Regions from separate parts of the Streptomyces sp. NPDC056628 genome, predicted to be linked through region 1. Evidence: predicted binding sites of a transcription regulator. Region 1 holds the regulator's gene; the other holds the start of a gene.

What was found. Region 1 encodes HrcA, which represses chaperone genes, less so after heat shock. Its sites were predicted from a motif close to TTNGCACTCNGNNNNNCNGAGTGCNAA; they were not measured.
Region 2: the regulator HrcA is predicted to act here: its motif matches at 11,393-11,419, upstream of groL (chaperonin GroEL).

Annotation. Positions count from the first base shown of each region.
Region 1 is NZ_JBHTWG010000001.1:552,588-568,356, forward strand. Features, by position in the region: gene ACFRAC_RS02440 (AMP-dependent synthetase/ligase) at 45-1,919, shown strand; gene ACFRAC_RS02445 (two-component system response regulator) at 1,975-2,550, opposite strand; gene ACFRAC_RS02450 (response regulator) at 2,562-3,212, opposite strand; partial or broken gene ACFRAC_RS02455 (hypothetical protein) at 3,264-3,365, opposite strand; partial or broken gene ACFRAC_RS02460 (histidine kinase dimerization/phospho-acceptor domain-containing protein) at 3,362-3,487, opposite strand; gene ACFRAC_RS02465 (HAMP domain-containing protein) at 3,551-5,590, opposite strand; gene ACFRAC_RS02470 (SpoIIE family protein phosphatase) at 5,783-7,903, shown strand; gene hemW (radical SAM family heme chaperone HemW) at 7,931-9,163, shown strand; gene ACFRAC_RS02480 (DUF3097 domain-containing protein) at 9,303-10,103, opposite strand; gene ACFRAC_RS02485 (MBL fold metallo-hydrolase) at 10,135-10,878, opposite strand; gene hrcA (heat-inducible transcriptional repressor HrcA) at 11,045-12,061, shown strand; gene dnaJ (molecular chaperone DnaJ) at 12,062-13,198, shown strand; gene ACFRAC_RS02500 (nitronate monooxygenase) at 13,277-14,404, shown strand; gene ACFRAC_RS02505 (16S rRNA (uracil(1498)-N(3))-methyltransferase) at 14,401-15,147, shown strand; gene ACFRAC_RS02510 (hypothetical protein) at 15,207-15,740, shown strand.
Region 2 is NZ_JBHTWG010000014.1:8,444-24,212, forward strand. Features, by position in the region: gene ACFRAC_RS18800 (copper homeostasis protein CutC) at 1-446, opposite strand, end outside; gene ACFRAC_RS18805 (maleylpyruvate isomerase family mycothiol-dependent enzyme) at 559-1,233, opposite strand; gene ACFRAC_RS18810 (hypothetical protein) at 1,282-1,929, shown strand; gene ACFRAC_RS18815 (GNAT family N-acetyltransferase) at 1,957-3,081, shown strand; gene ACFRAC_RS18820 (DUF4031 domain-containing protein) at 3,075-3,344, opposite strand; gene ACFRAC_RS18825 (hypothetical protein) at 3,341-3,724, opposite strand; gene ACFRAC_RS18830 (MurR/RpiR family transcriptional regulator) at 3,780-4,682, shown strand; gene murQ (N-acetylmuramic acid 6-phosphate etherase) at 4,785-5,720, shown strand; gene ACFRAC_RS18840 (hypothetical protein) at 5,668-5,910, opposite strand; gene ACFRAC_RS18845 (Scr1 family TA system antitoxin-like transcriptional regulator) at 6,026-6,865, shown strand; gene ACFRAC_RS18850 (DUF397 domain-containing protein) at 6,849-7,052, shown strand; gene ACFRAC_RS18855 (DinB family protein) at 7,078-7,611, shown strand; gene ACFRAC_RS18860 (hypothetical protein) at 7,656-8,225, shown strand; gene ACFRAC_RS18865 (NADH:flavin oxidoreductase) at 8,260-9,387, opposite strand; gene groL (chaperonin GroEL) at 9,607-11,229, opposite strand; gene ACFRAC_RS18875 (cold-shock protein) at 11,538-11,744, opposite strand; gene ACFRAC_RS18880 (MoaD/ThiS family protein) at 12,188-12,463, opposite strand; gene thrC (threonine synthase) at 12,460-13,743, opposite strand; SAM riboswitch class I at 13,762-13,931, opposite strand; gene ACFRAC_RS18890 (glucosyl-3-phosphoglycerate synthase) at 14,092-15,036, shown strand; gene ACFRAC_RS18895 (trehalose-6-phosphate synthase) at 15,132-15,769, shown strand, end outside.

The sequences.
Region 1 (15,769 bases):
CGCGAGTGGAACCAGCCGCACCGTCGCGGGCCCCGGAGGATGTCGTGAGTCACCCACAGACACTGATCGAGAACCGCCCGCCCAGCGTGGCGACCCTCTTCCTGGAGCGCGTGGCCGCCACGCCGGACGCCGAGGCGTACCGCTATCCCACTCCGGCGGCGTCCGGGGAGGGCCCCGACGACTGGAAGTCGTTGAGCTGGGCGCAGGCCGCCGAGCGCGTGCACTCCATCGCCGCCGGGCTCATCGAGCTGGGTGTGCAGCCCGAGGAGCGGGTGGCGCTCGCCTCCTCCACCCGGATCGAGTGGATCCTCGCCGACCTGGGCATCATGTGCGCCGGCGCGGCCACCACCACCGTGTACCCGCAGACCAACGCCGAGGAGTCGGCGTTCATCCTCGCCGACTCCGAGAGCCGGGTGCTGATCGCCGAGGACGCGGCGCAGGTCGCCAAGGCGCGCGAGAAGCGGGCCGAGCTGCCGAAGCTCGTCCAGGTGGTCGTGATCGACGCGGCCGGTGTGGAGACCGACGACTGGGTGATCGGCCTCGCCGAGCTGGAGGCCCGCGGCGCGGCCCGGCTGGAGAAGGAGCCCGGGCTGATCAAGCAGCGGGTCGGCGCGATCACCAAGGACCAGCTCGCCACCCTGATCTACACCTCCGGCACGACCGGCCGCCCCAAGGGTGTGCGCCTGCCGCACGACAACTGGGCGTACATGGCGAAGGCGATCGCCGCGACCGGACTGGTCGGCGAGGACGACGTGCAGTACCTGTGGCTGCCGCTGGCGCACGTCTTCGGCAAGGTGCTCACCTCGGGCCAGATCGAGGTCGGTCACGTCACCGCCGTCGACGGCCGTGTCGACAAGATCATCGAGAACCTGCCAGTCGTGAAGCCGACGTACATGGCGGCCGTGCCGCGCATCTTCGAGAAGGTCTACAACGGGGTCGCCGCCAAGGCCCGCGCGGGCGGCGGCGCCAAGTACAAGATCTTCCAGTGGGCGGCCGGGGTCGCCCGCGAGTACGCCAAGGTCACCCAGGACAACTTCCGGCGCACCGGCACCCACTCCGCGCCGTTCGGCCTGGCCGCCAAGCACAAGGTCGCCGACACGCTCGTGTACACCAAGATCCGCGAGGCCTTCGGCGGCAACCTGCGCGCCTGTGTCTCGGGCAGCGCCGCGCTCGCCCCGGAGATCGGCTACTTCTTCGCGGGCGCCGGCATCCACGTCCTGGAGGGCTACGGCCTCACCGAGTCCTCCGCCGCGTCCTTCGTGAACCCCGGCGAGGCGTACCGCACCGGCACGGTCGGCAAGCCGCTGCCCGGCACCGAGGTCCGTATCGCCGACGACGGCGAGATCCTGCTGCGCGGTCCCGGCATCATGGAGGGCTACCACGGGCTGCCCGAGAAGACCGCCGAGGTCCTGGAGGCCGACGGCTGGTTCCACACCGGCGACATCGGCGAGCTGTCCGCGGACGGCTACCTGCGCATCACCGACCGCAAGAAGGACCTCATCAAGACGTCCGGCGGCAAGTACATCGCGCCCGCCGAGGTCGAGGGCCAGTTCAAGGCGGTCTGCCCCTACGTCTCGAACATCCTCGTGCACGGCGCCGACCGGAACTTCTGCACGGCGCTGATCGCGCTGGACGAGGTCGCCCTGCAGCCGTGGGCCGAGGAGAACGGGCTGGCCGGCAAGTCGTACGCCGAGATCGTGGCGGCGCCGGAGACCGTCGCCATGGTCGACGCCTATGTGCAGCAGCTCAACGCCGGGCTGCAGAAGTGGCAGACGATCAAGAAGTTCCGGCTGCTGCCGCGCGACCTCGACGTGGAGCACGGCGAGATCACGCCGAGCCTGAAGCTGAAGCGCCCCGTCGTGGAGCGCGAGTACAAGAACCTCATCGAGGAGATGTACGCGGGGACGCGGGAGGCCTGACCCTTCCGGTGGGGGGCCGCACGGCACGCCGTGCGGCCCCCCACGTCCGCGCGGGTCAGGAATCGTGCGGTCCGCCGGCCAGCTCCCGCAGCTCGCGGACCCGGTCGCGCAGCGTCGCGGTGTCCGGGGGGTCCTCCCGGTCCAGGTCCCGTGCCAGGGCGTCCAGGCGCAGGAGGAACTCGGTGGGGCGCGGCGCCCTGCGCGCCAGCAGCCGGGCCAGCTGCTGGTTCTTGCGGTGCAGCTCCAGGAACACGCTGACCTTGGCACGCAGCACCCACGGGTCGAACGGCTTCGTCAGATAGTCGGCGGCTCCCGTGGCATAGCCGCGGAACGCGAAGCCCGGCTCGTCGTCCGCACCGGTCAGGAAGATGATCGGGACGTCCTTGGTCTGGTCGAGCCGCTTGATGTTCGCGGCGGTCTCGAACCCGTCCATGCCCGGCATCCGGACATCGAGCAGCACCAGGGCGAACCGCTGCCGCGGCAGCGCCTTCATCGCCTCCTCACCCGACCGCGCCCGGACCAGAGGCTCGTTGAGGGACCCGAGCACGGCCTCCAGGGCGATCAGGTTGTCCTCCATGTCGTCGACAAGAAGGATGCCGGCACGCTCGTCGGCCGTTGCCTCAGCGATCATGGGAAAAAGCCTCATTCGGTAAGGGTGGGCGGGACCTCTTCCCCTCCGGAAGTGCCCGGTCCCGGTCCTGCGGTGGACGCCGGTGACATGCAGGACTCCTCCGGGTCCGCGGCCCCGGGGTCCAGGAGGTCGCAGACGACGGTGAGCAGCTGGTCCACGTCCACCGGTTTCGGTACGTAGTCGTTGGCGCCCCGCGCGATGGACTTCTCCCGGTCGCCGGGCATCGCCTTCGCGGTCAGGGCGACGATGGGCAGGTCCGCCCAGCGCGGGGTGCCGCGGATGGCGGAGATCGTCTCGTAGCCGTCCATCTCCGGCATCATGATGTCCATCAGGACCAGCCCGACGTCCGGGTCGCGCTCCAGCGTCTCGATGCCCTCACGGCCGTTCTCCGCGTACAGGACCGGCATGCCGACGCGGCCGAGGACATGGGTGAGCGCGAAGACGTTGCGGATGTCGTCGTCGACGATCAGCACCCGGCGCCCGGGCAGCACCCGTCCCGGGCGGCCGGTCCGCCAGGACTCCAGCTTGGCCGGGGCGGGCCAGGTGTCGTCCGCCTCGTGGACCGCCGGGAACGACTCGGCCGACAGCTGCTGCGGCACCTGCGGCTGCCGCTGCTCGCCCGGCGCGCCGGTCACCGAGTGCCCGGGCCCGACGACGGGCACGTACAGGGTGAACGTGGAGCCCCGGCCCGGTTCGCTCTCGGCGACGATACGGCCGCCCAGCAGGCCCGCGATCTCCCGGCTGATGGACAGCCCGAGCCCGGTGCCCCCGTACTTGCGGAGAGCAGCCGGGCGAGGATGAGCAGCGAGTTGAGCGGGGTGCGCAGCTCGTGCGACATGTTCGCCAGGAACTCCGACTTGTACTGCGAGCTGGTCGCGAGCAGGGCCGCCTTCTCCTCCAGTTGCGCGTTGGAGCGCTGGAGCTCCGCCTGCTGCATCTGCAGTTCGTCCGAGCGTTCCTGGAGCTGGCGGGCCAGCCGCTGGGACTCGCCGAGCAGGGACTAGGTGCGGGAGTTGGCGATGATCGTGTTGATGGCGACCGCGATGGTGTTCACGAACTGGTCGAAGAACGCCAGGTGCACGTCGGAGAAGCGGGAGAAGGACGCCAGTTCGATCACGCCGAGGAGCTTGTCCTCGAACAGGATCGGGATGATGACGACGCTGGTGGGGGCGGCCTCGCCGAGCCCACCAGCGATCTTGATGTAGTCCGGCGGTGCCTCCTCGACCAGGATGCGCTTCTTCTCCCTGGCCGCCTGCCGGACCAGCCCGTGCACCGGGAGGCCGCCGGTCTCGATGGTGGTGCCCTGGGCGGAGCCGTACCCGGCGATGAACGCGAGCCCCTTGGCGGGCACGGCCGTGTGCAGCGCCGCGCCCTCCTCGTCCGGGTCGGCCAGTAAGAACGCCCCGTACTGGGCGTTGACCAGCGGGGTCAGCTCGCGCAGCAGCAGGTCGGCGACCTCCATCAGATCCCGGTGCCCCTGCATCAGCGCGGCGAGCCGGGCGAGGTTGGACTCCAGCCAGTCCTTGGCGCGGGTCGTCTCGCGCAGATTGGCCACCATCAGGTTGATGTTGTCCTTGAGTTCGGCGACCTCGCCGCGCGTCTCCACCGTGATCGAGCGCGACATGTCGCCCTGCGCCACCGCGGAGGCCACCTCGGCGATCGCGCGGACCTGGGTGGTGAGGTTCGAGGCGAGCTCGTTGACGTTCGTCGTCAGGCGCTTCCAGGTGCCGTACACGCCCTCCACCCGGGCCTGCCCGCCGAGCTGACCGGCCGAGCCGACCTCGCGGGCCACCCGGGTGACCTCGGAGGAGAAGGAGGAGAGCGTGTCCACCATCGTGTTGATGGCGGTCTTGAGCTCCAGGATCTCGCCGCGCGCGTCGACGTCGATCTTCTTCGACAGGTCGCCGTTGGCGACGGCCGTGGTGACCTGGGCGATGTTGCGGACCTGCGAGGTCAGGTTGTCCGCCATCGAGTTGACGTTGTCGGTGAGGTCCCGCCACACCCCGGAGACGCCCAGCACCTGCGCCCGGCCGCCCAGCCGGCCGTCGGTGCCGACCTCGCGGGCGACGCGGGTCACCTCGTCGGCGAAGGCGCGCAGCTGCTGCACCATCGTGTTGACGGTGTCCTTGAGTTCGAGGATCTCGCCGCGCGCGTCCACGGTGATCTTCTTCGACAGGTCGCCGTTGGCCACCGCGGTCGTCACCTGGGCGATGTTGCGGACCTGCGACGTCAGGTTCAGCGCCATGAAGTTGACGTTGTCGGTGAGGTCCTTCCAGACCCCGGAGACCCCGCGGACCTGGGCCTGACCGCCGAGGTTGCCCTCGGTGCCGACCTCGCGGGCGACGCGGGTGACCTCGTCGGCGAACGCGGAGAGCTGCTCGACCATCGTGTTGACCGTCAGCTTCAGCTCCAGCAGTTCGCCCGTCGCCTCCACGGTGACCGTACGGGTCAGGTCGCCCCGCGCCACCGCCGTCGTCACCAGGGCGATGTCCCGCACCTGGGCCGTGAGCCGGGACGCCATCGTGTTGACCGCCTCGGTCACGTCGCGCCAACTGCCCGACAGGCGCTGCACCTTGGCCCGCCCGCCCAGCCGGCCCTCGGTCCCGACCTCCCGGGCCACCCGGTTCACCTCGCCGGTGAACAGGGAGAGCTCGTCGACCATCTTGTTCACCGCCCGGCCCAGACGGCGCAGGTCGCCGCGTAACTGGCGGCTGCCGTCGTGCAGGTCGACGCGCTGGGTGAGGTCGCCGCCCGCCACCGCGTCGAGCACCCGTGTGGCGTTGGCCGCCGGCGCCACCAGGGCGTCGAGCACGACGTTGACGTCGTCGACCCGGGTCGTCCAGTCGCCCTGGCCGGGGCTCGCCGACAGCCGCTCGTCGAGCCGGCCGTGCCGCACCAGCTCCCGTTTGACCCGCCGCATCTCCCCGTTGAAGTGGGTGCTGCGGTCCATGATCTGGTTGAAGACGGCGGTCAGTTCGGCCACGATGCCGTCCCCGGTCTCCGGGAGCCGGCGGAAGTCGCCGTCGCGCGCCGCGGTCATCGCGGCGAGCAGCGGGCGCAGCTCCGCCGCTCGAATTCGACCGTCATTCGGTCCGTTTTCGAGCACAGGCGTAGCAGGGTTCTCACTCATGGCGGCCCACTTCGGTAACTCGGTGCTTATGGGCGCGGCCAGTCTGTCACTCTGTCCGCGTCAGCTGAGGCGTATTCATTCGAAGTGCTCGGGGAGCTGTCCATGGGGGCCATTCCGGTGCAACGGGAGACCGTCACCTGTGCCTCTGATGCGCCCGCGCACCTGGAGGACGCGCCCCCACGCGCCCAGGACGCGCCCGCGCACCCTCCGAGTGCTCCGAGTGCGCCCGCGCACGGAAGCCCGCTCAGCGGTGCGCCCGCGCACGACACGGACGCGCCCGCGCACGGACCGGACGCCCCCGCACATCCGAGGGACGCCCCCGCGCCCGCCCTGCCGCCCGGGGAGACCCGTGCCACCCTCCCCGGCAGCCCCCTCTCCCCGGGCACCGCCCGCACCCTCGTGCGCACCACCCTGACCGAGTGGGCGTGCTCCGGCCTCCCCGGCGCCGACCGCATCCAGGAGCGGCAGATCCAGGACGCCGTCCTGGCCGTCAGCGAACTCGTCACCAACGCCGTCGTGCACGCCGGCACGGACGTCCGGCTGACCTGCCGACTGGAGCCGGACACCGGTGCCCTGGTCCTCGAGGTCCTGGACCACCACCCCTCGCGCGCCCCGCGGGGCACCGAGGCCGAGGGCCCGTACGACGCCCCCGAGCACGGGCGCGGACTGCGCCTGGTGGCCCGGCTCGCCGAGTCGTGGGGCGTCACCTACCGCGCCGGGACCAAGACCGTGTGGGCCCGGCTGCCGCCCGAGGACCAGGTGGGGGACACGGACGGGGCGCGCGCCCACGGCCGGGAGCACGCGCCGGACGGCGGGTTGCGCCTCGCCGAGATCCTCGCGCCGGAGCCACGCCCGTCCGCGCCCCCCGATACGGCCGGGGAGCACCCCCACCGCGGGGAGCGGGAGCGGGACTGGCTCGACCGGGGCGCCCTCTCCTTCCTCGCCGAGGCGTCCGACCTGCTCGCCGGGCAGCTCGACGAGAACCTGGTCGCCGCGCTCGCCGGCCAGCTGATCGTGCCGCGCCTCGCCGACTGGTGCGCGGTGTGGCTGGAGGACGAGGTCGCCGGGCGCTGGGGACACGCCGGCCCCGGCGAGAGCGGCCCGCCGGACGGCACCGGCCCCCGCCTGGCCCGCGTCTGGCACGCCTCGGAGAACCACATCGAGGACCTGCGCCACGTCCTGGGGAAGGAGCCCCCGCGCCCGGCGGACGACCACCGCACCGGGCCCGTCACCCACCCCTGGCCGGGCGCGGCGCTCGGCGCACGCGGCGCGCGGGGCACCGCGCTCGCGTACCGCCTGATCGCGGGGGGCCGCCCGCTGGGCACGCTGGTCATCGGGCGGGCCGGCGTGACGAGCTTCCCCGACGAGATCACCGGGCTCGTGGAGGACCTCGGCCGGCGGGTGGCCCTCGCCATCGGCGCGGCCCGCCAGTACGCCCGGCAGGCCACCATCAGCCGGGTGCTCCAGCGCGGGCTGCTGCCGGGCGCCGTCGCGAAGATCCCCGGCGTGGCCAGCGCGCTGGTGTACGAGCCGTGCGACAAGGGCGGCCCGAGCGGCGACTTCTACGACCTCTTCCCGGCCCGCGACGGCCGCTGGTGCTTCGCCATCGGCGACGTCCAGGGCAAGGGGCCCGAGGCGGCCGTGGTCATCGGCATCGCACGCCCCTGGCTGCGGCTCCTCGCCCGGGAGGGCTACCGCGTCGCCGACGTCCTCGACCGCCTCAACCAGCTCCTCCTCGACGACGCCACCGAGGCCGCCGACGCCGCCGCCCGCGCCCTCGTCGGACCCGTCGCCCCCGGCGACGGCCCGCAGACCCGCTTCCTGTCCCTCCTGTACGGCGAGCTGACCCCGTTCGACGGCGGCGTCCGCTGCACGCTCGCCTCCGCCGGGCACCCGCTGCCCCTGCTGCTCGGCGCGGACGGCGAGGTCCACACCGCCGCCCAGCCGCAGACCCTGCTCGGGGTCTTCGAGGACGCCACCTACACCAGCGAGACCTTCGAGCTGCGCTCCGGCGAGACCCTGCTCTGTGTGACGGACGGGGTGACGGAGCGGCGCAGCGGCTCCCGCCAGTTCGACGACGGCGACGGCCTCGCGAGCGCCCTGGCCGGCTGCGCGGGCCTGAACGCCGACCTCATCGCGGAACGCATCCGCAGGCTCGTGCACGAGTTCGGCGGGCGCCCGCCGGAGGACGATCTCGCGCTGCTGGTGCTCCAGGCCGAGTAATCCGCGCGGTGCGGGACAATGGAGCCCATGCCCTCCGCACTCCCCGACGGCGAGCCCGTCCCCGCCGACGGCGCGCTGCCCCCGCACGCGCTCACCGGCGCGGCCGACCGCCCCCTCGGCTTCTACCTGCACGTCCCGTACTGCGCGACCCGCTGCGGCTACTGCGACTTCAACACCTACACGGCGACCGAGCTGCGCGGCAGCGGCGGCGTCCTGGCGTCCCGCGACAACTACGCCGAGACCCTCGTCGACGAGGTCCGCCTGGCCCGCAAGGTGCTCGGCGACGACCCGCGCGAGGTCCGCACGGTGTTCGTCGGCGGCGGTACGCCCACCCTGCTGGCCGCCGGCGACCTCGTACGGATGCTGGGGGCGATCCGCGACGAGTTCGGGCTGGCACCGGACGCCGAGATCACCACGGAGGCCAACCCGGAGTCGGTCGACCCGGCCTACCTGGCCACGCTCCGCGAGGGCGGCTTCAACCGGATCTCGTTCGGCATGCAGAGCGCGCGGCAGCACGTCCTGAAGGTCCTGGACCGCACCCACACCCCCGGCCGTCCCGAGGCCTGCGTCGCCGAGGCCCGCGCGGCCGGCTTCGACCATGTGAACCTGGACCTGATCTACGGCACCCCGGGGGAGTCCGACGACGACTGGCGGGCGTCCCTGGAGGCGGCGATCGGCGCCGGGCCCGACCATGTGTCGGCGTACGCGCTGATCGTCGAGGAGGGCACCCAGCTGGCCCGGCGCATCCGCCGGGGCGAGGTCCCGATGACCGACGACGACGTCCACGCCGACCGGTACCTGATCGCCGACTCGGTCCTCGCGGAGGCGGGCTTCTCCTGGTACGAGGTGTCCAACTGGGCGACCACGCCGGAGGGCCGCTGCCTGCACAACGAGCTGTACTGGCGCGGCGCCGACTGGTGGGGCGCGGGGCCGGGCGCCCACTCCCACGTCGGCGGGGTGCGCTGGTGGAACGTCAAGCACCCCGGCGCGTACGCGGCGGCGCTCGCGGAGGGACGCTCGCCGGGCGCCGGACGGGAACTCCTCACCGACGAGGACCGGCGCGTCGAGCGCATCCTGCTGGAGCTCAGGCTCCGCGAGGGCGTACCGCTGGACCTGCTGCGGGAGGAGGGGCTGCGGGCGTCCCGCCGCGCCCTGTCGGACGAGCTCCTGGAGCGCGGGCCCTACGACGAGGGGCGCGCGGTGCTGACCCTGCGCGGGCGGCTGCTCGCGGACGCGGTGGTCAGGGACCTGGTGGACTGATCACCGGGACAGGGAACCGGTGCGGAACGCCGGTCCCCGGTGATGTCCTGTCGATCAGGCCGGGCTCCCGGCGCCGGGCACCGCCCGCTGATCCGGCCCGACCGACAGGACACCCCGAGCCGCCGCCCCCCGCCCGGCGCTACCCGGTGACGAAGTCGATCAGCTCCTCCACCCGCCCCAGCAGCTCCGGCTCCAGGTCCTTGTAGGACCCCACCCGCTTCAGGATCGCCTGCCAGACCGCGCCGGTGTTGTCCGCGGGCCAGCCCAGCGCCCGGCAGACACCCTTCTTCCAGTCCTGGCCGTGCGGCACCCGGGGCCACGCCTCGATGCCCAGCGCCGCCGGCTTCACGGCCTCCCAGACGTCGATGTACGGGTGGCCCACCACCAGGGCGTGCTCGCTGGTGACCGCCTGCGCGATCCGCCACTCCTTCGAGCCCGGCACCAGGTGGTCCACCAGGACGCCCAGCCGCGCGTCGGGGCCCGGCGCGAACTCCGCGACGACCGCCGGCAGGTCGTCGACGCCCTCCAGGTACTCCACGACCACGCCCTCGACGCGCAGGTCGTCGCCCCACACCTTCTCGACCAGCTCGGCGTCGTGCCGGCCCTCCACGTAGATGCGCCCGGCGCGGGCCACCCGTGCCCGTGCGCCCGGGACGGCCACGGAGCCGGACGCCGTGCGCGTCGGGCGCACCGGACCCGTGGCGGGCTTCACCAGGGTCACCACGCGGCCCTCCAGCAGGAAGCCCCGGGGCTCCAGCGGGAACACCCGGTGCTGGCCGAAGCGGTCCTCCAGGGTGACCGTGCCCGCCTCGCAGCGGATCACCGCGCCGCAGAAGCCCGTACCGGGCTCCTCGACCACCAGCCCCGGCTCCGCCGGGACCTCGGGGACGGACGCGGGCTTCTTCCAGGGCGGGGTCAGATCCGGGGAGTACTGGCGCATTCGGACGACGATAGGAGAAGCGGCCCCGCGGTCACCGCGACACGCCGAATCCGGCGGCCAGCGCGTCGCGCTGCCGCCGGACGAACTCCGCGTCCACCACCGCTCCGTGACCAGGCACGTACAGCGCGTCCTCGCCGCCCAGGTCGAGCAGGCGGTCCAGCGCGGCCGGCCAGTGCGACGGCACGGCGTCCGGGCCGGCCTGCGGTTCGCCGGACTCCTCCACCAGGTCGCCGCAGAACACCACCTCCGGGTCGCCGGGGAGCAGGCCCGGCACCAGGACGACCAGGTCGTGGGCCGTGTGGGCCGGACCCACGTTCGCCAGCAGGACCTGGCGCCCGCCGCCGAGGTCCAGCGTCCACTCGCCGCTCACCGGATGGCGGGGCACGACCAGCGCGTCCGCCGCCTCCTCGGCCGCGGCCGCGTCCAGGCCGTGGCGCACCGCGTCCTCGCGCAGCTCCTCGCGCCCCCGCCGCCCCTCCAGGACGGTCTCCACGCCCACCGGCCCGTAGACCTCCGCGCCCGCGAACGCCGCGGCGCCGAAGACATGATCGAAGTGGGGGTGGGTCAGCGCGAGATGGGTCACACGGTGACCCGTCAGCCGCTGTGCCTGCGTCCGCAGCCGTGCCCCCTCCGCGAGGCTCGAACCGGTGTCGACTACCAAGGCGGTGCCGTCACCCGCGACCAGCCCCACGGTGCAGTCCCAGCCCGGCAGACGGCACCGGCCCACCCCGTCCGCCAACCGCTCCCACCCCAGCTCTTCCCAAGTCACCGTCATACCGCGACGCTAGCCAAGACACCTCCGCGGAGCACGGAGGCGAAACCGACCGGCCTTGCCCGGGGTGTACCCCACCGCCGTACACTGGCCGGGGACGGCTGGCACTCGGATGGACAGAGTGCCAGGAACGGTGTCAAGGGGACCGACCACTGGAGGTGTGCGCGAGATGCTGAGTGAACGCAGGCTTCAGGTGCTGCGCGCGATCGTCCAGGACTACGTCGGGACGGAGGAGCCGGTCGGCTCCAAGGCGCTCACCGAGCGGCACAACCTCGGCGTCTCCCCGGCGACCGTGCGCAACGACATGGCGGCCCTGGAGGACGAGGGCTACATCGCGCAGCCGCACACCAGCGCCGGGCGCATCCCCACCGACAAGGGCTACCGGCTCTTCGTCGACAAGCTCGCCGGTGTGAAGCCGATGACCCCGCCCGAGCGGCGCGCCATCCAGAACTTCCTCGACGGCGCCGTCGACCTCGACGACGTCGTCGCGCGGACCGTGCGGCTGCTCGCGCAGCTCACCCGGCAGGTCGCCGTCGTGCAGTACCCGTCGCTGACCCGGTCCACCGTCCGGCACGTCGAGCTGCTCTCGCTCGCCCCCGCCCGCGTGATGCTCGTGCTGATCACGGACACCGGCCGGGTCGAGCAGCGGATGATCGACTGCCCGGCACCCGTCGGCGAGGCCTCGCTCGCGGATCTGCGCGCCCGGCTGAACAGCCGGGTCGCCGGCCGGCGCTTCACCGACGTGCCCCGGCTCGTCGAGGATCTGCCCGAGGCGTTCGACGTCGAGGACCGCGGCACCGTCTCGACCGTGCTCTCCACCCTCCTGGAGACGCTCGTCGAGGAGAACGAGGAGCGGCTGATGATCGGCGGCACCGCCAATCTGACGCGCTTCACACATGACTTCCCCCTCACCATCCAGCCGGTGCTCGAAGCCCTGGAGGAGCAGGTCGTGCTCCTCAAGTTGCTGGGGGAGGCGGGGGATTCGGGCATGACCGTGCGGATCGGGCACGAGAACGCCTACGAGGGACTCAACTCCACGTCCGTCGTGTCGGTGGGCTACGGTTCGGGCGGCGAGGCAGTCGCCAAGCTCGGCGTGGTCGGACCGACCCGCATGGATTACCCGGGAACGATGGGAGCGGTACGCGCAGTGGCACGTTACGTCGGACAGATCCTGGCGGAGTCGTAGGTGGCCACGGACTACTACGCCGTCCTCGGCGTGCGTCGCGACGCGTCGCAGGAAGAGATCAAGAAGGCCTTCCGGCGGCTCGCCCGTGAGCTGCACCCGGACGTCAACCCGGACCCGAAGACCCAGGAGCGGTTCAAGGAGATCAACGCCGCCTACGAGGTGCTGTCGGACCCGCAGAAGAAGCAGGTCTACGACCTCGGCGGCGACCCGCTGTCCCAGGCGGGCGGCGGAGGCGCGGGCGGCTTCGGCGCGGGCGGCTTCGGCAACTTCTCCGACATCATGGACGCCTTCTTCGGCACGGCGTCCCAGCGGGGCCCGCGCTCGCGGACCCGGCGCGGCCAGGACGCGATGATCCGGCTGGAGGTCGAGCTCGACGAGGCGGCCTTCGGCACCACGAAGGACATCCAGGTCGACACGGCCGTCGTCTGCAACACCTGCAGCGGCGAGGGCGCCGCGCCCGGCACCTCCGCGCAGACCTGCGACATGTGCCGCGGCCGCGGCGAGGTGTCGCAGGTGACCCGGTCCTTCCTGGGCCAGGTCATGACGTCGCGCCCCTGCCCGCAGTGCCAGGGCTTCGGCACCGTCGTCCCCACGCCGTGCCCGGAGTGCGCGGGCGACGGACGCGTGCGGTCCCGCCGCACCCTCACCGTCAAGATCCCGGCGGGCGTCGACAACGGCACGCGGATCCAGCTGGCCGGCGAGGGCGAGGTCGGCCCCGGCGGCGGTCCCGCCGGCGACCTGTACGTCGAGATCCACGAGCTGCCGCACAGCACCTTCCAGCGGCGCGGCGACGACCTGCACTGCACCGTCACCATCCCGATGACGGCGGCGGCGCTCGGCACCAAGGTCCCGCTGGAGACGCTGGACGGCATGGAGGAGGTCGACATCCGGCCCGGCACCCAGTCCGGCCAGTCGATCCCGCTGCACGGCCGCGGCGTGACCCATCTGCGCGGCGGCGGCCGCGGCGACCTCATCGTGCACGTCGAGGTGCAGACGCCCACCAAGCTCGACCCCGAGCAGGAGCACCTGCTGCGCGAGCTGTCCAAGCTGCGCGGCGAGGAGCGGCCCCAGGGCCAGTTCCAGCCCGGTCAGCAGGGGCTGTTCTCGCGGCTGAAGGACGCCTTCAACGGACGGTGACCGGAGCGGCCCGATCCCTTCCGCCGCAAGGGGAAGGGCCGATTCGGACTTGTTCCGAGGACGTGGCAACATGCGGGCATGTCCTCCGCACTGACCGATCTCCTGCCTCACCCGATCGTGCAGGCACCCATGGCGGGCGGCGTCTCCGTGCCGCAGCTCGCCGCTGCCGTGTCCGAGGCCGGGGGGCTGGGCTTCCTCGCCGCCGGGTACAAGACCGCCGACGGGATGTACCAGGAGATCAAGCAGCTGCGGAGCCTGACCCAGCGCCCCTTCGGCGTCAACCTCTTCATGCCGCAGCCGGAGCACCCCGGTGCGAGCACCGGCTCCACCGCGGTGGCCGGCGCCGCGCCCTCCCATGCCGCGGCCGTGGACGTGTACGCGCACCAGCTCGCCGGTGAGGCCGCCTGGTACGAGATCGAGCTGGGGGACCCCGACAGCGGCCGGGACGACGGCTACGACGCCAAGCTCGCCGTGCTCCTCGACAACCCGGTGCCGGTCGTCTCGTTCCACTTCGGGGTGCCGGGCGCCGACGTACTGGAGTCCCTCCGGCGCGCCGGGACCTTCACCCTCGTCACCGCCACCACCCCGGACGAGGCCCTGGCCGTCGAGCGGGCCGGCGCGGACGCCGTGATCGCCCAGGGCGTCGAGGCGGGCGGCCACCAGGGCACCCACCGCGACAACCCGGAGGCCGAGGGCGCCGGACTCGGCGTGCTCACCCTGGTCTCCCAGGTCCGCGAGACGGTGGGCATCCCCGTCGTCGCCGCCGGGGGCATCATGCGGGGCGGCCAGATCGCCGCCGTCCTCGCCGCCGGGGCCGACGCCGCCCAGCTCGGCACCGCCTTCCTGGCCACCCACGAGTCCGGCGCGAACGCCGTGCACAAGCAGGCGCTCACCAATCCCCTGTTCGCCCGGACCGAGCTGACCCGCGCCTTCTCCGGCCGCCCGGCCCGCGGCCTCGTCAACCGCTTCCTGCGCGAGCACGGCCCGTACGCGCCCGCCGCCTACCCCGAGGTCCACCACCTGACGGCGCCGCTGCGCAAGAAGGCCGCCGCGTCCGGCGACGCGCAGGGGATGGCGCTGTGGGCGGGACAGGGCCACCGCCAGGCCCGGGACCTGCCCGCGGGCCGGCTCGTGGAGGTCCTGGCCGCCGAACTGCACGCCGCCTCGACAGCGTTGTCCGCCCACCCGAAGGGACCCACCCGATGACCGCGCCCGTGTTCGTCGTCGACTCCCTGGAGCATGCGGGCGGGCCGTACGTCCTGGACGGGCCCGAGGGCCGGCACGCCGTGTCCGTGAAGCGGCTGCGCACCGGCGAGGAGGTCGTCCTCACCGACGGGCGGGGGCACTGGGCCGAGGGCGTCGTCGCCGCCGCCGAGGGCAAGGACCGGCTGGTGGTGGACCTGGGCGCCGTGGCCGAGGAGCCCGCCCCCCGGCCGCGGATCACCGTCGTGCAGGCCCTGCCGAAGGGCGACCGGGGCGAACTGGCCGTCGAGACCATGACCGAGACCGGCGTCGACCGGATCGTGCCGTGGGCGGCCGGCCGCTGCATCACCCAGTGGAAGGGCGAGCGCGGCGCGAAGGCCCTCGGCAAGTGGCGGGCCACCGCCCGCGAGGCCGGCAAGCAGTCGCGCCGGGTGCGCTTCCCCGAGGTCACGGACGCGGCGACGACCAGGCAGGTCGCCGAGCTCCTCGCGGGGGCCGCGTTCGCCGCCGTCCTGCACGAGGAGAGGGACTACGGCAGCGAGCCGCTGGCGACCGCCGAACTGCCCGCCGACGGCGACCTGGTGCTCGTCGTCGGCCCCGAAGGCGGCGTCTCCCCGGAGGAGTTGGCCGTGTTCGAGGAGGCGGGCGCGCGGGCGTACCGGCTCGGCCGTTCCGTGCTGCGCACCTCCACCGCCGGGACCGCCGCGACGGCCCTGCTGCTGGGGCGCACCGGCCGCTGGTCCTGACACACCATGGCCGTATGCGCCCTACCGCGTCACGCGGGACAGTGGCAGGCTGCCCTTCCATGGGGGTATCGCACAGGATCCGGGTCCGTGCGGCGCGAGGGGTCGCCGTGACGGCGCTCGCCGTGCTGGGAGCCGGCGGCATGGCCGCCTGCGACCCGGGCGGTCTGAGCGCCGCGTCCGTCGCGTTCACGACCGACCAGACCGTCACCAAGGAGCTGGAGCGGCAGAAGGCCGACGTCCAGTGGCTCAACTGCACCGGCTCCTACGACGGCGGGGGCGGCGGGAGTTCGCCGAAGGCCGGTGAGCAGACGGTCGTCAAGGTCGACTGCGAGGGCGAGACCTCCGACGGCAGGGACATCACCGTCACCGGACGGATCACCCGGGCCGTCAGCGGCTCCTGCGTGCGCGGCGACCTCGTCGCGAAGGTCGGCGGCAAGGAGTGGTTCCACGTCAACGGGCTGGGCAGGTGCGACGCCACCCCGTCCCCCGTGCGGCCCGGCGACGGCGGGCAGCCCGGACCGACCGTCACCGTGACCGTCACGAAGACCGTCTACTGCCAGGAGCGCCCGAACTGCTGGCCGGAGGGCAAGTGAGAGGTCGGCCACCGGACCGTGGGGAACTG
Region 2 (15,769 bases), on a different contig from region 1:
GCCGTGAGGTACGTGTCCAGGCCCGGCATCCCGTCGAGCTGCTTGCGCAGGGCGTCCCGGTCGGCGGCGCGGTCGATCGCCCGGTGGAACGTCCACCGGCACCCGTCCAGCTCCGCCACCACCCGCTCCATGGCGGCGAGGTCCACGGAGCCGTCGGTCTCGAGGAAGCCGAGCACGAACTCCTCGGCCCCGGCCGCCCGCAGCTCGCGCGCCGCCCGCACGACCCGCTCGACGTCCCCGACCGCGAACCCGTCGGCCAGCCGCAGCATCACGCGCAGGTCGATGTCGACGGCGGCGCGGATCCCGGTGAACGTCCCGACCGGCGGAGTGAGCCCGTCCGCCGCCATGTCGGTGACCAGTTCGAGCCGGTCCGCACCCCCGGCCTGGGCGGCGACCGCGTCCTCGACGCCGAGGGCGATCACCTCCAGGACTGCACGCTCGCTCATGGGACCCCATTCCTCGGCATCGACGGCGGCTACGGGCGACTACAGGTCTAGTCCAATCAAAGCCTACGCCTGCCCATCCGGGGTCCCGCTCAACCCAGGGCCGGGAACGGGGTCACGTGAAGATGTTCAGCTCCCCCGCGTCCGCGCCCGCCAGCTCGTACGACGCCCCGGCCGCCGGGCGCCCCGAGTAGAGCCGTACGAGGGTGGTGGCGTCGCCGATGAAGCGCGCCGGGGGCCGGGGAGCCGCGGGGTCGCCCAGCCGCAGGGGCTCGTCGACGTCGTCCAGGTCGGCGTGGAGCGGTACGTGCCGGCGCTCGCGGGTGAGCCACGCCAGCAGCGCCAGTGCGTCGGGCAGCCCGGCCCCGGCGTACGCCCCCGGCTCGCCCAGTGCCTCGCGCACGTCACCGGCGTGCACCCACTCGCCGAGCCCGACGCCGTCCAGGGCCCCGCCCGCCCGGGCGATCACCGGCCCCGCCTCGGTCATCGCGCGCTCCAGTTCGTCGACGATCCGGGCGTTGCTCCATCCGGCCCGCTCGGCGATGTCGCGGTCGTTGGACGCGGGCGAGAACACGCCCTCCTCCAGCCGGTCGTCCACGACCCGCGTCAGCGCGGCCGAGCAGTGTGCCAGCACGTCCCGCACCGACCACCGCGGACACCCGGCCGCCGGTCGCGCGAAGTCCTCGTCGGGCCGCGTGCGCAGCAGCGGGACCAGCGTGTCCCGCTCGACGGCCAGCAGCCGCCCCGGCCGCTCCGGGTCCCGTACGTCGTACACGTCAGCAGAAGTCATGCCGACCACGCTAGGTGTCCTGGGCCCTCCTCGGCGGAGAATGACGTCATGGCCGACCTCGATGACCTCCGCGACCGCTGGCTGCGCACGCTGCTCGCCGCGCGCGGCGACGACACCCCCGCCCCCGCACCCGAGCGCTACGGGGAGGCGCTGCTGGAGCGCTGGTCCGAGCCGCAGCGGCGCTATCACACGGTGGACCACCTCGCGGCGGTGCTCGACCACGTCGACGTGCTGGCGGAGTACGCGCGGGACGTCGAGGCCGTACGGCTCGCCGCCTGGTTCCACGACGCCGTGTACCTGCCCGACCGGTCCGAGAACGAGGAGCGGTCCGCCCGGCTCGCCGAGCGGGCGCTCCCCGAGGCCGGGGTGCCCGCGGAGCGGACCGCCGAGGTGGCCCGGCTGGTCCGGCTCACCGTCACACACGATCCGGCGCCCGACGACCCGGACGGCGAGGTGCTGTGCGACGCCGACCTCGCGATCCTCGCCGCGGCGCCGTCGGCGTACGCCGCCTACACGGCCGCCGTCCGCGAGGAGTACCACTTCGTCCCGAACGACGCCTTCCGCTCCGGCCGCGCCGACGTGCTGCGCCAACTCCTCGCCCTGCCCAGCCTGTTCCGCACTCCGTACGGCCGGGAGAAGTGGGAGGCGACCGCCCGCTACAACCTCTCCTCGGAGCTGGAAATGCTGTCGCTCTGAGCCGTGGGGCCCCGTAGCCTGCACGGCATGCGACACAGGGGCGGGGAACACGTGACCGAGGCCGTGGCCGATGCCGTGGCGCTGCTGCGCACGGTGGCGGACCGTGACTGGGACGGGGTGAAGGCCGGGCGGCTGGACTGGAGTTGCCGCGCCACGGCCGAGCACGTCGCCGGTGACCTCATCGCCTACGCGGCACAGCTCGCGGGGCGGGCGCGGGGCGCGTACGTCCCCTTCGAGATCACCCTCGACGAGGGCACCGGCAACGACGGGCTGCTCGACGTCATCGAGACGACCGGCGTCCTGCTCACGGCGGCCGTCCGCACCACCCCGCCCGAGGTGCGCGCCTTCCACCCGTACCCGTTCCGCAGTGCGAACCGCGAGGGGTTCGCCGCGATGGGCGTCGCCGAGGTGCTGCTGCACACCCACGACATCGCCACCGGGCTGGGGCTGACCTACGAACCCCCGGCCGCGCTCCCCCGATTCGTGCTGACGACGATCTTCCCGGAGGTCCGCCCGGACCCGGACCCCTGGCGCACCCTGCTGTGGGCCACCGGCCGAGGCGACCTGCCCGGCCGCGCCCCGGTCGACGCCTGGCGCTGGAAGAACGACCTCGTCCTCACCTCGGACCGGCTCACCCTCCAGGGGCTCACCCCGGCCACCGCCGCCGATCTCGCCCAGGGCGGCGACGGCGGGTTCGACTGGGTCGTCGGCGGCCCCTACGAGGGGACGCGGGAAGCCGCCGGGATACTGACGCAGGCGTACGAGGCGGGCCTGCACCGCCCCGAGTTCGGCGTGTTCGTCCTCGTGCGGCGGGAGGACGGCCTCGCGGTCGGCGGGATCGGCTTCCACGGCGCCCCGGACGAGGGGGGCCGCGCGGAGATCGGCTACGACCTGGTGGAGGGCGCCCGCGGCCGCGGCTACGCGTCGGAGGCACTGGACGCCCTGTCCCGGTGGGCGCTGGCCCGCGACGACGTCCACAGCCTGTGCGCGACGGTCGAGGAGGACAACGTCCCCTCGCAGCGCGTCGCCCGGCGCGCCGGATACGTCCGCGCCGGCGCCGAGGAGGAGCGCGCGGTCCAGGACCGGCACGAGTCGGAGGGCGCGCTCCTGCTGTACGTCCGCCAGGATGCGGGCACACCGTCCGGTCAGTGACGCATGTCCTTCTTGCGCCTGCGCAGCCCGGCGCCGTACAGCAGCCGCACCACCTCGCGGCTGCTGACCTCCACCGCGCCGGCACGGACCGCGTCGGCGTACCGGTGCGCGGGGAGGTCGTAGTGGTCCCGTTCGAACGCCCGGCGCGGGACGCCGATGCCGTCGGCGAACCGGTGCAGTTCGTCGTAGGAGACGTCGCTGACGACGTGGGACCAGAGGCGGCCGTGGCCCGGCCAGGTGGGCGGGTCGATGTAGATCGTCACGCGGGCGGCTGCCCCCCGAGCGCGGGCCCGAGCAAGCCGACCGGCGCGACCTTCACCCCCGCCTTGTGGCACACCCAGTGCGGGTCCGGTCCCAGTTCGGGCTCGACGTCCAGCGCGTGGGGCTCGCCGACGGCGCACACCGGGCACAGCGGCCAGCGGCCGTGCCGGTCCAGCAGCGCGTCCTGCACGTCCTGGGCGACCAGCCCCGCCACGTACGCCGCGCCGTCCGGCCACTGCTCCACCCACCAGCGCCGCTCGACGACGGACTCCTCCACCAGGGAGACGACGTCCGCCTCGGCGACCTCGCCGGCGGCCAGGTCGGCGATCACCAGGGCGCGGGCCGTGTGCAAGGCCTGTTCGATCGGGGTGACGGGGTCCATGCGTCTATTGTGCGCACTCTTGACCACGACCCGGCATTGAAAATACGTTTCATTTGTGACCAATGACGTGAAGGAAACTTTCGGCCGCGCGCCCGCGCCCGCCGCCCTCGCGGCCAAGGTGCGCACGCTCGCCCCGTCGATGACCCGCTCCATGCAGCGCGTCGCCGAAGCGGTGGCGAACGACCCTGCGGGCTGTGCGGCCCTCACGGTCACCGGACTCGCCGAGCTCACCGGCACCAGCGAGGCCACCGTCGTGCGCACCGCCCGCCTCCTCGGCTACCCCGGCTACCGCGACCTGCGGCTCGCCCTGGCCGGCCTGGCCGCCCAGCAGGAGTCGGGCCGCGCCCCCGCGATCACCACGGACATCGCCGTGGACGACCCGATCGCCGACGTCGTCGCCAAGCTGGCCTACGACGAGCAGCAGACCCTCGCCGACACGGCGGCCGGCCTCGACACCGTCCAGCTGGGGGCGGCGGTCACCGCCGCCGCGGCGGCCCGCCGGATCGACGTGTACGGCATCGGGGCGAGCGGCCTGGTCGCCCAGGACCTCACCCAGAAGCTGCTGCGAATAGGGCTGATAGCGCACGCGCACAGCGATCCGCACCTCGCCGTGACGAACGCCGTCCAGCTGCGCGCCGGGGACGTGGCCATCGCGATCACGCACTCCGGCTCCACCGGGGACGTGATCGAGCCGCTCCGGGTCGCCTTCGAGCACGGGGCCACCACGGTCGCGATCACCGGCCGGCCCGACGGCGCGGTCACCCAGTACGCCGACCACGTCCTCACCACGTCGACGGCGCGCGAGAGCGAGCTGCGCCCCGCCGCGATGTCGTCCCGGACGAGTCAACTCCTCGTCGTGGACTGCCTGTTCGTCGGGGTGGCACAGCGGACGTACGACACCGCGGCACCGGCGCTGGCCGCCTCCTACGAGGCACTGGCCCACCGGCACCGCCGCTAGGGGGTGTCTCGTCGATCATGCCGGGCTCCCGGCGTGATCGACAAGACAGCCCCTGGCGGCTTCGCAGCACCATCGTCGAGAAACGAAGAGAGCCGCCCGCGCATGACCTCCGCTTCCACTCCTCGTGACCTCCGCGCCGAGCTGGAGACCCTGACCACCGAGGCGTTCCGGCCCGAGCTGGCCGAGATCGACCGGCTGCCGACCCTGGACATCGCCCGGCTCATGAACGGCGAGGACGGCTCGGTACCCGCCGCCGTCGCCAGGCGCCTGCCGGAGATCGCCGCCGCCGTGGACGCCGTGGCGGAGCGGATGGCCCGCGGCGGGCGCCTCGTCTACGCGGGCGCGGGCACGGCGGGCCGGCTCGGGGTGCTCGACGCCTCCGAGTGCCCGCCCACCTTCAACACCGAGCCGGGGCAGGTCGTCGGCGTCATCGCGGGTGGCCCGCAGGCGGTGGTCAGCTCCGTCGAGGGGGCCGAGGACTCCGCCGAGCTGGCCGGCGCCGACCTCGACGCCCTCGCGCTCACCCCCGACGACACGGTGGTCGGTGTCTCGGCCTCCGGACGCACCCCGTACGCCGTCGGCGCCGTCGAACACGCCCGGCGGCTGGGCGCGCTGACGATCGGCCTGTCCTGCAACGCCGACAGCGCGCTGGCGGCCGCCGCCGAGCACGGCATCGAGGTCGTCGTCGGCCCGGAGCTGCTGACCGGCTCGACCCGGCTGAAGGCGGGCACCGCCCAGAAGCTGGTCCTCAACATGCTGTCGACGATCACGATGATCCGGCTCGGCAAGACGTACGGGAACCTGATGGTCGACGTCCGCGCCTCCAACGAGAAGCTGCGGGCCCGCTCCCGCCGGATCGTCGCCCTCGCCACGGGCGCGGACGACGCCGCCGTGGAACACGCCCTGACGGAGGCGGACGGCGAGGTGAAGACAGCGATCCTGGTCCTGCTGGCGGACGTCGACGGCCCCACGGCCACGGGTCTGCTCAGCGCGGCGCAGGGGCATCTGCGGGTGGCGCTCCGAGAGGCGGGCGCCTGACCTCCGCCGCCTCCCTGAGCACCGCCACCAGCCGCTCGGCGGTCCGCACGTTGCAGCGCCCCAGCTGCACGAGCGCGAACGGCTCCCTCCCGGCCCCGGTGACGGGGTCCACACACAGGGAGGGCAGGACGACACCGACGGCCCCGAGCGCTTCACGCAGGGCCGCGACGATCTCTTCGGACGACCTCATGACGGGTCACCTCTCTACGCAGAGTTGCCGATTCGGTACACAGAGTGTCGGGTGGGTCCCTAGGCTGGCCAGAGGGAGTGTCCCCACACCTTTGGCTGTCCGACCGGGAGGTGCCATGCCGGGGCCCAAGGACCTGGATCCGTCGTCGTCACCCCGCGCGCTGCTCGGCGCCGAGCTGCGGCACGCACGCGAGAAGGCCGGCCTCAGCCAGGACAAGCTGGGTCGACTGCTGTTCGTCAGCGGATCGTTCGTCGGCCAGCTGGAGGCGGGCACCCGCAGGCTCCAGACCGAGCAGGCCCGCGTGCTGGACGAGGTGCTGGGCACGGGTGACTTCTTCCGGCGCAACTGCCGGGTGACGGCCAGATCCCGGTATCCGGAGCACTTCGCGCAGGCGGCGGAGGCCGAGGCGACGGCCACGGAGATCCGCGAATACGCACCGCTCCTCGTCCCCGGCCTGCTGCAGACCCCCGCCTACGCCGAGGCCGTGTGCCGCGCCTACCAGCCGACCGCCCCGCAGGAGACGATCGACCGGCTGGTGAGCGCGAGGATGGAGCGGACGCGTCTGCTCAGCGATCCAACAGAGCCCTTGTTGTGGGTGGTTCTGGACGAGGCCGCGCTGCGGCGGCTCACCGGCGGGCGCGAGGTCATGGCGGAGGCCCTGCGGCACATCGCCGCACTGGTGCGCCGCAGCCGGGTCCTCGTCCAGGTGCTGCCCTTCGAGGCCGGGGCGCACGCCGCCATGCAGGGCGCCCTCAAGCTGATGGAGTTCGATGACGCTCCCCCGCTCGTCTACTTCGAGGGGATCGGCACCGGACGGCTGGAGGACGACCCCGCCACGGTCCGGCGTCGGCGGCACACCTACGACCTGCTCGCGGCCTGCGCGCTGTCCCCGCGCAAGTCCCTGGCCCTCATCGAGGCCATGGCGCAGGATTACGCGCATGAGGAGCATCCCTGAGCAGGACCTGAAGGCTGCCACCTGGCACAAGTCCCGGCACAGCGGCGGCGACGGCGGCAACTGCCTCGAAGTCACCCACGACTTCCCCGCCGTCGTCCCCGTCCGTGACTCCAAGACCCCGCACGGCCCGGCGCTCGTCTTCTCCGACACCGTCTGGGTGGCCTTCGTCGAAGCGGTCAGGATCTGACCTAGTCGGCTTCTACGGTGGGCTCATGACCGACACCCCGAACACCACCGCCACGGACGAGCGCGCCGACCTCCTGGAGACGCTCGCCAAGCACCGGCACTTCCTGCGCTTCACCACCCGTGATCTCACCGACGAGCAGGCGGGCACCCGGAGCACCGCCAGCGCGCTGTGTCTGGGCGGGCTGATCAAGCACGTCGCGTCGGTGGAGCGGAGCTGGGCCGCCTTCATCGTGGAGGGGCCGAAGGCGATGCCCGACTTCTCGGCGATGACCGAGGCGGACTTCGCGAAGCGGGCCGACGAGTTCACGATGCTGCCGGGCGAGACGCTGGCCGGTGTGCTGGCGGAGTACGAGGAGGTCGCCCGGAGCACCGACGAGCTGGTCGCGAAGCTCCCGGACCTGAACGCCTCCCACCCGTTGCCGCAGGCGCCGTGGTTCGACGCGGACACGCGGTGGTCGGCCCGCAGGGTGCTGCTGCACATCATCGCCGAGACCGCGCAGCACGCCGGTCACGCCGACATCATCCGGGAGTCCCTGGACGGTGCGAGGACGATGGGCTGAGAGAGGGCGCGAAGGGGTGGGGGCTGTGCCTCAGACTGGGGTCCATGAACCACGCCCAGATGACCGCCCTGGGCCGCGCTCTCCGTGTCCTCGGTGAGCACGGCGACGCCCTCACCGCGGACACGCCCGACGCCCGGCTGCACGAGGTGAAGGCGGATCTGCGCCGCGCGCTGGGGCTGCTGGACGAGAGCGTCACCGGCGCCGCGCCCGCGACGCGCTGCCCGGAGCATCCGAACGGACCGGTCGACGAGCACGCGCACGACCTGTGCCTGCTCTGCGAGACCCGGCGCCGGGCCGCGCGGCGCTCGGAGTTCAACGGCCCGGACGTGCCCCGCTCCCCCGAGCGCACGGCGCCCTCCCGGTACGGGGTGCGGGGCGACCGCCCACAGCCCCAGCAGCGCTGGCTGCCGGAGCTGTGGAACGGTCAGGAGTGGCAGTTGTGCGGCACCCCGCGCCGCGACCGCCGGGAGGCCGAGCTGTATCTCGCCGCCCAGCGGCGCGGGCCGCGTCCGGCGATGGCCTACCGGCTCGTGCACGAGTTCACCGACTACGAGGTGCTGCGGATCTGGGGCACCCCGGTGAAGGTCGACATCGAGCCGCTGGGCAATCTGTAGCCGCTGCCCAGCCGGGGGCCCCTGAGGGCCGGGGTCAGCTGAGGGTCTTCAGCGACGCGGCGTCGTACGGCTTCAGCTCGTCGAAGCGGCCTTCGAGGACCTTCGTCGCCCAGTGCGGGTCCTGCAGGAGGGCGCGGCCGATGGCCACCATGTCGTACTCCTCGCGCTCCAGCGCGTCCAGCAGGTCGTCGAAGCCCTTGAGGACGGAGCCCTCGCCGGCGAACGCCCTGATGAAGTCGCCGTCGAGGCCGACCGAGCCGACCGTGATGGTGGGCCTGCCGGTCAGCTTCTTCGTCCAGCCCGCGAGGTTCAGGTCGGAGCCGTCGAACTCCGGGATCCAGTAGCGGCGGGTGGAGGCGTGGAAGGCGTCGACACCGGCCGCGGCGAGTGGGGCGAGGATGGCCTCCAGCTCCTGCGGGGTCTCGGCGAGGCGGGCGTCGTACGCGTCCTGCTTCCACTGCGAGTAGCGGAAGACGACGGGGAAGGAGGCGGACACCCGCTCGCGCACGGCGGCCACGATCTCCGCCGCGAAGAGCGTGCGGGCGACCGTGTCGCCGCCGTAGGCGTCGGTGCGGCGGTTGGTGCCCGCCCAGAGGAACTGGTCGACGAGGTAGCCGTGGGCGCCGTGGATCTCCACGCCGTCGAAGCCGATGCGCTCGGCGGCCGCGGCGGCGTCGGCGAAGGCGCCGATCACGTCGTCCAGGTCCTGCCGGGTCATCGCCCGGCCGGTGGGCTCGTCGGCGCCGATGCGCAGCCCCGAGGGCCCGACGGCCGGGGCGTCCGCGAAGGGCGGCTGGCCCTGTTCGCGGACCATGCCGATGTGCCACAGCTGCGGCACGATCGTCCCGCCCGCCGCGTGCACCGCCTCGGCGACCTTCGCCCACCCGGCGAGCTGCTCCTCGCCGTGGAACCGGGGCACCCGGTCGCTCTGCCCGGCCGACGGATGCCCGACATAGGTACCCTCGGTGACGATCATGCCGACGCCGGCCGCGGCCCGGCGCGCGTAGTACGACAGGACGTCCTCACCGGGGACACCGCCGGGCGAGAACATCCGGGTCATCGGCGCCATCACGATGCGGTTCGGGACGGTGAGGCCGTTGATCACGGCCGGCCGGGACAGGATCTCGGCCGCTCGGGAGGCGGTGGGCTGGGCGAGGGTCATGGGGCGGGCTCCTCGGAAGGGGTTCCGGTCGACTGACCGGGCAGTATGTGCACGTGCATTGTTGAACCACCTTAAGCACTTCCCGGCGCCCGGCGCATCCCGCTCGCCGTCCCACCCGCTGTGACCCCGGACACGCCGGAGGGCGGCACCTCCTGCGAACAGGAAGTGCCGCCCTCCGGGTAGGACGTGGATCGACCGGAGCCGGAGCCCCGAGGACGATCAGAAGTCCATGTCACCGCCCGGCATGCCGCCGCCGGCCGGGGCCGAGGCCTTCTCCGGCTTGTCGGCGATGACGGCCTCGGTGGTGAGGAACAGCGCGGCGATCGACGCGGCGTTCTGCAGCGCGGAGCGCGTCACCTTGGCCGGGTCGATGATGCCTTCGGCGACCAGGTCGACGTACTCACCGGTCGCGGCGTTCAGGCCGTGGCCCGGGGTGAGGTTGCGGACCTTCTCCACCACGACGCCGCCCTCGAGACCGGCGTTGATGGCGATCTGCTTCAGCGGGGCCTCCAGCGCCAGCTTCACAGCGGCGGCACCGGTGGCCTCGTCGCCCTGCAGCTCCAGCTTCTCGAAGACCTGGGAGGCCTGCAGCAGGGCCACGCCACCACCGGCGACGATGCCCTCCTCGACGGCCGCCTTGGCGTTGCGCACGGCGTCCTCGATGCGGTGCTTGCGCTCCTTGAGCTCCACCTCGGTGGCGGCGCCGGCCTTGATGACCGCGACACCGCCGGCGAGCTTCGCCAGGCGCTCCTGCAGCTTCTCGCGGTCGTAGTCCGAGTCGCTGTTCTCGATCTCGGCGCGGATCTGGTTGACCCGGCCCTGGACCTGCTCGGAGGAGCCGGCACCGTCGACGATGGTGGTCTCGTCCTTGGTGACGACGACCTTGCGGGCCCGGCCCAGGAGGTCGAGCGTGGCGTTCTCCAGCTTGAGGCCGACCTCCTCGGAGATGACCTCGCCGCCCGTGAGGATGGCGATGTCGCCGAGCATGGCCTTGCGGCGGTCGCCGAAGCCCGGGGCCTTGACCGCGACGGACTTGAAGGTGCCGCGGATCTTGTTGACGACCAGGGTCGACAGGGCCTCGCCCTCGACGTCCTCGGCGATGATCAGCAGCGGCTTGCCCGACTGCATGACCTTCTCCAGGAGCGGGAGCAGGTCCTTGACCGAGGAGATCTTGGAGTTCGCGATCAGGATGTACGGGTCGTCGAGGACGGCCTCCATACGCTCCATGTCGGTGGCGAAGTACGCCGAGATGTAGCCCTTGTCGAAGCGCATACCCTCGGTGAGCTCCAGCTCCAGACCGAAGGTCTGGGACTCCTCGACGGTGATGACGCCTTCCTTGCCGACCTTGTCCATGGCCTCGGCGATGAGCTCGCCGATCTGGGTGTCGGCGGCGGAGATGGAGGCCGTGGAGGCGATCTGCTCCTTGGTCTCGACGTCCTTCGCCTGCTCCAGCAGGGCGGCGCTGACGGCCTCGACGGCACGCTCGATGCCGCGCTTGAGGGCCATCGGGTTGGCGCCGGCGGCCACGTTGCGCAGGCCCTCCTTGACCAGGGCCTGGGCGAGGACGGTCGCGGTGGTCGTACCGTCACCGGCGACGTCGTCCGTCTTCTTGGCGACTTCCTTGACCAGCTCGGCGCCGATCTTCTCGTACGGGTCCTCGAGCTCGATCTCCTTGGCGATGGAGACACCATCGTTGGTGATCGTGGGGGCGCCCCACTTCTTCTCGAGGACGACGTTGCGGCCCTTGGGGCCGAGCGTCACCTTGACGGCGTCCGCGAGCTGGTTCATGCCGCGCTCGAGGCCGCGCCGCGCCTCCTCGTCGAACGCGATGATCTTGGCCATGTGAAGTGGTCCCTCCAGGACTGGGGGTGATTCCTTCGGACCGCGCCCGCGCCCGCGACGGACGGCTCGCCGGCCGCGTGGTTCCTTGCCCCACCTGGCCTGCGGGCCTCACCGACCCGGTCCTCCTTTGTCACTCTCACCTTCAGAGTGCTAACGCCAATGATTAGCACTCGGGGTACGAGAGTGCAAGGCGCCCGGGCGTGCGTCTGCTCGCGCGCAGGGGCGCGCGGGCACGGCGAAGGGCCCGCGCCCCCAGGAGGCGCGGGCCCTTCGAAGAAGAACGTCGCTGCTGTTCGTCGACGCGTGCTTCAGCCGGTCGCCAGCCGGACCATGTCCGCCTGCGGCCCCTTCTGACCCTGCGAGATCTCGAAATCGACCCGCTGGCCCTCTTCCAGGGTGCGGTACCCGTCCATCTGGATCGCGCTGTAGTGGACGAAAACATCCGCACCACCGTCGACCGCGATGAAGCCGTACCCCTTCTCCGCGTTGAACCACTTGACGGTGCCCTGAGCCATGCCTAACTCCCCTATTACTGGCCCTTGCACAGATCCACACTTCGCGGATCCGGGTCAGACCTCACCCCCCAATCGGTCGGGGGCGTGCGCCGGAACGCGTCGACCGCGGCTGAATGTATCTGCCCAACTGCCGTCTGCAACAGGTCAATCGGACGAGAAATCCGGGCACGACCGGTCGGGAATGTGGCGACAATTCCGCTGACTTCAGGTCAAGTCGGGCCGGGCAAACGGAACAAAAGCCGCATAGGGCCCGCGGACTTTGGCTACTTCTTGTCGGGCCGGCGGCAGAAATCAAAGACGGCCGGTCCGTGGACCGGCGGTGCGTTCCCCAACTGTACCCCGCTCAATCACACAGAATTGCCTCCTCCGCTTCTCTCACGGAGGAGGCAATTCGTTGAACGCTCGGTAACCAGCGTTACCGGAGGTAATGTTCGGTCATCCGGTCAGCCGCCGGCGACGGCCGGAATGATGGAGACACCTGCGCCGTCCGGGGTGGCGGTCTCCAGACCCTGCTCGAAACGCACGTCGTCGTCATTGACGTACACGTTGACGAAGCGCCGCAGCTTGCCCTGGTCGTCCAGCACCCGGGCCGCGATCCCCGTGTGGTTCTTCTCGAGGTCGGAGATGACCTCGGCCAGGGTGGTGCCCTGGGCGGCGACCTCGGCCTGCCCGCCCGTGTAGGTGCGCAGGATGGTCGGGATACGAACGGTCACGCTCATGCGAGGCCAGCCTCTCGGAAGGAGTCAAGGTTGGGACGAATCGTCGCGGTGAGGCCCGTACCCGCCACCGCGTCCAGCGTCTTGAGGCCGTCGCCGGTGTTCAGGACGACCGTGGTCTTGGCGGGGTCGAGCGCCCCGCTCTCGATGAGCTTCCTCGTGACGCCCACCGTCACCCCGCCCGCGGTCTCGGCGAAGACGCCCTCGGTCCGCGCGAGCAGCCTGATCGCCTCGACGATCTCCGCGTCCGTCACGTCCTCCACGGCGCCGCCCGTGCGGCGGGCGATGTCCAGGACATAGGGGCCGTCGGCCGGGTTGCCGATCGCGAGCGACTTGGCGATGGTGTCCGGCTTCTGCGGACGGACCACGTCGTGACCTGCCTTGAAGGCGGTGGACACCGGCGAGCAGCCCTCGGCCTGGGCACCGAAGATCTTGTACGGCCGGTCCTCGACCAGACCGAGCTTGATCAGCTCCTGGAGGCCCTTGTCGATCTTGGTGAGCTGGGAGCCGGAGGCGATCGGCACGACGAGCTGGTCCGGCAGCCGCCAGCCGAGCTGCTCGCAGATCTCGTACGCGAGCGTCTTGGAGCCCTCGGCGTAGTACGGCCGCAGGTTGACGTTCACGAAGCCCCAGCCCTCGCCGGCGGGGTCGCCGATCAGCTCGGAGCAGAAACGGTTCACGTCGTCGTAGTTGCCCTCGATGCCGACGAGCTCGCCGCCGTAGATCGCGGCCATGACGACCTTGCCCTGCTCCAGGTCGTGCGGGATGAACACGCACGAGCGGAAGCCGGCGCGGGCCGCCGCGGCGCCCACCGCGCCGGCGAGGTTGCCCGTCGACGAGCAGGACAGGGTGGTGAAGCCGAAGGCGCGCGCCGCCTCCAGGGCCTGCGCGACCACGCGGTCCTTGAAGCTGTGCGTCGGGTTGCCGGAGTCGTCCTTGACGTACAGACCGCCGGTGACGCCCAGTTCCCGGGCGAGGTTGTCGGCCTTGACGAGCTTGGTCCAGCCGGGGTTGATGTTCGGCTTGTCCGCCACGTCGGCCGGGACGGGCAGCAGGGGCGCGTAGCGCCAGATGTTCGCGGGGCCCGCCTCGATGCGCTGACGGAGCTTCTCGGTGTCGTATCCCGAGAAGTCGTAGGCGATCTCCAGCGGGCCGAAACACTCCTCGCAGGCGAAGACCGGGCCGAGCGGTACCCGGTGGCCGCACTCGCGACAGGACAGCGCGGCGGCGGGGCCGAGGTCTACGGTGGAGTCGGTGCTGCTTGCAACAGTCTGCACAGCCATGTGAGGCGAGGCCCTTTCTCCTCATCTTCCTCACGACGCATCTCGCCGTGAGACGGATTTGGCACCTTCCCTAGCCGGGAGCCTCGCGGAGACGATCAACGGTGACGATCGACGCTGATCTACGAGAACCGACTGGAGGGTTGCCGGGGCTTCATCGGGCCGTGTCCCTCTGCCCCTCTGGATGAGCGGTATGCGGTTGTCATGCAGTTGTGAACGGCGGGCGACCCCTGACATGCGATGGTCACTCGCGCTGTTCAAGACTGTAACCGAAGGCCAGGACAGTTGAGGGAGCCGTCCGAACCGCGAGATGGAGCACCGACGTCTTTCGACAGTGAGGAGCCGCCGACCGTGCTGGAAGAAGTCGAGCGCTGGCTGATCAGCCGCTCCTGGTCCCTGGCCGACCGTCCGCTGCACCACGTGCTGGCCGCCAAGCAACGCTCGGGGCAGTCGGTCTCGGTCGTCCTGCCCGCTCTGAACGAGGAGGAGACGGTCGGCGACATCGTCGCGATCATCGCCCACGACCTCGTGCACCAGGTGCCGCTGGTCGACGAGATCGTCGTCGTCGACTCCGGGTCCACCGACCGCACCGCCGAGGTCGCGGCGGCGGCCGGCGCGCGGGTCGTCCACCGCGACGACATCCTGCCCCGTATCCCCGCCGTGCCCGGCAAGGGCGAGGTGCTGTGGCGCTCGCTGCTGGTGACGGGCGGGGACGTCGTCTGCTTCATCGACGCCGACCTGCGCGAGTTCTCCTCGGACTTCGTCGTCGGCATCGTCGGCCCGCTGCTCACCGACCCCGGCGTCGACCTGGTCAAGGCGATGTACGACCGCCCGCTCGGCGGCGCGTCCGGACAGGGCGGCCGGGTCACCGAGCTGATGGCCCGCCCACTGCTGAACATGCACTGGCCTCAGCTGGCCGGATTCGTGCAGCCGCTCGGCGGCGAGTACGCGGCCCGCCGCGGCCTGCTGGAACAGCTGCCCTTCCCCGTCGGTTACGGCGTCGAGCTGGGCATGCTGGTGGACGCCCTGCACCTGGTGGGTCTGGACGCCCTCGCGCAGGTGGACGTCGGTGTGCGCAAGCACCGGCACCAGGACGGGCAGGCGCTGGGGCGCATGTCCGCCGCGATCTACCGCACCGCTCAGCTGCGGCTGGCGCGCGGGCATCTGGTGCGCCCGTCGCTGACCCAGTTCGAGCGCGGCGCGGACGGTTTCGAGCCACGGACGTACTCGGTGGACACCGAGGAACGGCCGCCCATGGTGGAGATCGCGGAGTACGCGGCGCGCAGGGTCGCGTGAACGCCGCACCACGGCCGTATACAGCGCGTACGTGAGCCCCCCACTGAGCCGAACCGCACGTTTGAGCGTTTCCGGGCCGGGCTAGGTTGAGGCGTATGGCTTCCCCGCAGACTGCTGCCAAGGTACTGGTCGCCTCGAACCGCGGCCCGGTCTCGTACGAGGTGCGCGACGACGGTTCGCTGCACAGCAAGAGGGGAGGTGGCGGAGTCGTCTCCGGGCTGTCGGCGATCGGCCCGGACGCGGGCGCCCTGTGGGTGTGCTCGGCGCTCTCCGACGGCGACCGGGAGGCGGTGCGCCGCGGCGTCGGCGAGGACGGCGTGCTGATGCTGGACATCCCGGCCGACGTGCACGCGGACGCCTACAACGGCATCGCGAACTCGGTCCTGTGGTTCGTCCACCACATGCTCTACCAGACGCCGCTGGAGCCGGTCTTCGACGCGGAGTTCCGGCGGCAGTGGGCCTCGTACGAGACCTACAACCGCGCCTTCGCGGAGGCCCTGGCCGAGCGGGCGGCCCCCGGGGCGGCCGTGCTGGTGCAGGACTACCACCTGACGCTGGTGCCCGGGATGCTGCGCGAGCTGCGTCCGGACCTGCGGATCGGGCACTTCTCGCACACGCCGTGGGCGCCGCCGGAGTACTTCGCGATGCTGCCCGACGACATCGCCCGTCAGGTGCTGGGCGGGATGCTCGGCGCGGACCGCCTCGGCTTCCTCACCCGGCGCTGGGCGGACGC